2 regions of the Limnothrix sp. CMB-01 genome follow, and region 1 is predicted to be linked to the other one. Evidence: riboswitches for the same ligand, from Rfam matches in the RefSeq annotation. Region 1 holds a riboswitch; the other holds the start of a gene.
What was found. A riboswitch is a leader RNA that binds a small molecule or an ion and turns the genes downstream of it on or off. The one in region 1 is predicted to bind cyclic di-AMP.
Positions count from the first base shown of each region.

Region 1 (2,204 bases):
ACCCGATCGTCAAATCAGGCTTTTCCAGCGTCGCCGGATCGATCACCGGCTTGATGTCCTGGGCGATCGCCCGGCGGTTGGGCTTCAGAGCCAGGGGATCATAGGCAGCCAGCCCCGTTGCCAGGGCAAATCCCCCTAGTCCCCACAGAACAGAGCGGCGATCGAGCGTTCCCACAAAATCACCTCTTGGTTGAGTGCGTTGAATTAAGTTGGCTGGGTCAGTCGGGTTGAAGTGCAAAACCCAACACCCGGAAGTTGGTCATGTAGGTTGGGTTGAGGCACGAAACCCAACGCCCGCAGGCATGACAGCGATCGCGCTGAGTCCCAAAAAGCGCAACCCAACCGGTGCTAAAGCTGTTTGGGCGCAGGCCGGTGGGTAATCGCCTGCTGCAACTGGCCCAATAGCCAATCCAGCACCAGCCCCGTCCCCCCGATCGCCCCGATCGCCAGGAAGACCGAATTCAAATTCAGGCGGCTCCACTCATCCCACACAAAAAAGCCAATCCCCACACCACCGGTCAACATTTCCACCGCCACAATCACCAGCCAAGCAATGCCCAAACTGATGCGTAAACCCGTGAAAATGTAGGGCAAACTCGCCGGCCAAACCACCGCTGTCATCCGTCGCCAAGGGGACATTTCCAGCATTTTTGCCACTTCCAAATAGTCTTGGGGCACGCTAGAAACGCCTAAAGCCGTATTCACGATCGTCGGCCAAAGGGACGTAATGAAAATCACGAAAATGGCAGACGGATTCGCCAAATTAAAAGTCGCCAAAGCCACCGGCAACCAAGCCACGGGCGACACAGGGCGCAAGATTTGGACGATCGGGTTAATGGCCAACATAGCCCAGCGAGAGGAGCCAATCAAAAAGCCCACGGGAATCGCCACGATCGACCCCAAAAAAAATCCCAAAAACACCCGTCGCAAGCTGGACAACAACAGCCAGCCAACCCCCAAATCACCGGGGCCACGACGATGAAACGGGGTCAAAATTGCATCGGCATTGGCCACCAGCGCTTCCCAAGGAGTCGGTAGCAACTTAGTGCCAAACGTCGCCACCAACCACCACAACAGCAGCAGGCCCCCGAAGCCGATCGCCGGGAAGACGATCGCCTCATAACGGGTGAGCCAGCGACCAGCAAAACGAGCAGATGGGCGCACAGAAGCGCCGCCCGGAATGGTCGGATTTTTCATGGGTAGAGTCTCCCCTCGTTGCCGACGAAGTTAGCTGACGGGCTAGGACTGAGAGGTGTCCCCTTTCACGCAGAAAGTAAGCCCCAAAACACGGGTCCTCCGCTCCAACCATCGATGTTGCAATCGCAAGTCGCCACTCATTGGGCTAGGGGCGATCGAGCTGTTCGATTGATTGGATTAGGCTAGGCATACGTTTTTGAACCTATCATCGCCTCCTTGGGTTTGTCAATTATATTTGGCAGCAATTTTGGAGATTTTTTGATCTGAAATCTTGACAATAGAGACTTGATCTAAATTCGACAAAAAATATTATTTGTAGATCACAATCAAATCCAAGAATTAGAAATAAAAACTCTTTGTCTTCAAAATAGAAGATTGCCCAATCATATTGCTCAATAAATTATTTTCTAGAACCAAATAGAATCAAACAAGCCCGTAGGGTGGGCACTGCCCACCTGTAATCAATCGCTTAACGAAACCGCCTAACAAATTGGATCACCGGTTGGTAGAGCGTGATCATGTCTTTGGGCTAGCGGGTGGTGGGCAATGCCCACCCTACAGCTACAGCTTCGCGATCGGGGCGGCCCGGTTGAGCGATCGCCCGATCGCCCAACCCGACAGTCTTTTAGGGGCTAAACTGCGGCCATTTCCGGTTTGCGGCCCAACTGCGTCAACAGGCGATCGGCAATCTGCGGCCCCGTCAAACCCAGGCTTTGCATCGACTGGCTCGGCGTGGCGTGCTCCACCAAAATGTCCGGCACACCCAAGCGGGTCACCGGCACGGCCACACCCGCATCGCTGAGGGCTTCCAGTACCGCTGAACCGAAACCACCCATCAGGCAGCCTTCCTCGATCGTCACCACCCGGCCAATCTTCTGGGCCAGGGGTACAATCAGTTCCGTATCCAGCGGCTTCACGAACCGGGCATTCACCACCGTGGCTTCAATGCCGTGCTCACTAAGGATTTCCGCCGCTTGCATGGCCGGATAAACCATCGTGCCGTAGCC
Region 1 is NZ_CM143720.1:1,940,239-1,942,442, forward strand. Features, by position in the region: gene ACZA91_RS08190 (CmpA/NrtA family ABC transporter substrate-binding protein) at 1-175, opposite strand, end outside; gene ntrB (nitrate ABC transporter permease) at 349-1,197, opposite strand; cyclic di-AMP (ydaO/yuaA leader) riboswitch at 1,202-1,329, opposite strand; gene dxs (1-deoxy-D-xylulose-5-phosphate synthase) at 1,830-2,204, opposite strand, start outside.

Region 2 (2,204 bases), 1.1 Mb from region 1:
TTGTCGAACTGGTTGGCCCAAATGGCGTTCGGGATTTCCGCCGCCAACCGACCCGACAGCTTCACATAGTTATTAGGATCGCGGTAGGGCACGGCGGGCACGGTCTTCACCTCCGCCCCCAGCGTCCGCAGCAGGTCGATTTTTTCCTGGGACTGGGTATCGGGAATCACGATCAGACACTTGTAACCCTTGGCGTTGCAAATGTGGGCGAGGCCGATTCCGGTGTTGCCTGCCGTGCCTTCCACCACCGTGCCGCCGGGTTTCAGCAACCCGCGCCGTTCCGCATCTTCAATAATGTAAAGGGCCGCCCGATCTTTAACCGACCCACCAGGGTTCAAAAATTCCGCTTTACCCAGGATTTCGCAGCCGGTTGCGTCACTAAAGCTGTTGAGCCGGATCAGTGGAGTATTACCAACTGTCCCGACGAATCCATTTTTGATATCCATTGCTCGGGGTCTAACGGCGATTTGGTGACTCAATTTACGGTGAGTTTGACTCGTTTATTCACAGTACCGGAACTTGGGAATTGTACCTAGAGCCAAATCCTAGGCGATCGCCCCTTGATTGACCCACCCAAGTTATCCATGCTAGCGTCAAACGGCAGTCTGTCCAAATAACCTGTGATCCATGACACAGGTTTAAATCCACCGAGCCAACTCAAAAGAAATTCATCAAAATCTATCAGTTGCCCAAAGTCTTTAGGCTGATTCCACCTGAGTCTTCATGCATTGCCTCCATGCTTGGAATGACATGCCTAGAGCTATTGATTTTGCAATCACCAAAACCAATAGCAAAATGAAGAAACTTTTTGGCAATTCGTCAAGAAATTTCATCAGTCATGGTTAGCCAACCTCAAGGCAGACATTTCTAGCTGAAGGGCAATTAGACCAAGTTTGGATTTTTTTGAGTAGACACTTGATTGGATTAAGTCGCTTTATGTCATTGATAAACGACATGGACAAATTGCAACTTTCACTATCTCGTAGTCAACGCTTAATCGATCGGCTCTGGTCTTTAAGTCCAATTGAAGCAGGGCGATCGAGCGGGGGAACCAGCCTAAATTTTGGGGCGAATCTTGTGCTGCAAGAAGGCTACTTCCAAGCCTAGCCCGTCAGCTAACCTCGTCAGCCAATGGAAGGAGAATCGGAAATGCTAGAGCAAATCGGAAACCTAGACGCTTGGATTGCCGGAATTGTCTTCATCACCGTCATTGTGGTGATCATGACGGAATGGATTCACCTCACGGTTGCAGCCTTTTTGGGAGCGCTGGTGTTGGTGTTTGCCCACGTAATGAGCTTGAAAGAGGCGATCGGGTACATCAGCCAGAGCCATGGAACCCTCGCCCTCTTCTTGGGAGTCATGATTTTGGTGCGGGCCTTTGAACCCACCAAAGTTTTTGACTACTTAGCCACCCAAATGGTGATTTTGGCCCAAGGCAAAGGCAAAAATTTGCTGTTAGGGATTGTGGGCATCACAACGCCCATTTGTGCTGTTTTACCAAACGCCACCACAGTCATGTTGTTGGCTCCTTTAATTCCCCCATTGGCAGAAGAAGTGGGCGTAGATTTCGTGCCCCTTCTGATTTTGATGGTTTTTGTGGCCAACAGTGCCGGACTTTTAACCATTGTGGGTGACCCAGCCACCTACATTGTTGGGGACGCAGTAAATTTAACCTTCACCGAATACCTAACTCGCCTTAGCCTAGGGGGTGCTGTGGCGATCGGGGTGATTATTTTGCTGCTTCCTATTCTGTTCCGAACCACTTGGAAGAAAGAGCTGAAAAATCTGGACGACTTGCCCCACCCCAAAATTAATCACCCGCGCACATTAGCCTTTGGTGGTCTGATTGTGCTGCTCGTGTTGGTCTTTTTTGTGATTGGTGAGTCGTTGCCCATTCCTGTTTCTCCCGCCGCCGTTGCCCTCCTAGGTGCTGCGTTAGCCTTACTCTTAGCCCATCACAGCAAAATTGACACCGTTAATAACATTTTGCGAGATGTGGATTGGAGCACATTGCTGTTTTTCATGTCCATTTTTGTGCTGATCGGCGGCTTGCAAAAAACTGGCGTGGTCAGTCTTTTGTCAGGAGCCTTGGCAGCTATGCTCGGAACCAATATTTTCTTGGGTTCGATCGCCCTGATTTTCTTTGTGGGCTTGGTGTCTAGCGTCGTTCCCAATATTCCTTTGGTCGTGGCAATGGTTCCCCT
Region 2 is NZ_CM143720.1:3,003,832-3,006,035, reverse strand. Features, by position in the region: gene ACZA91_RS12560 (cysteine synthase A) at 1-446, opposite strand, end outside; cyclic di-AMP (ydaO/yuaA leader) riboswitch at 994-1,146, shown strand; gene ACZA91_RS12555 (ArsB/NhaD family transporter) at 1,150-2,204, shown strand, end outside.
Region 2: it holds a riboswitch for cyclic di-AMP, as region 1 does, so the genes downstream of both, ACZA91_RS12555 (ArsB/NhaD family transporter) here and ntrB (nitrate ABC transporter permease) in region 1, are expected to answer to the same signal.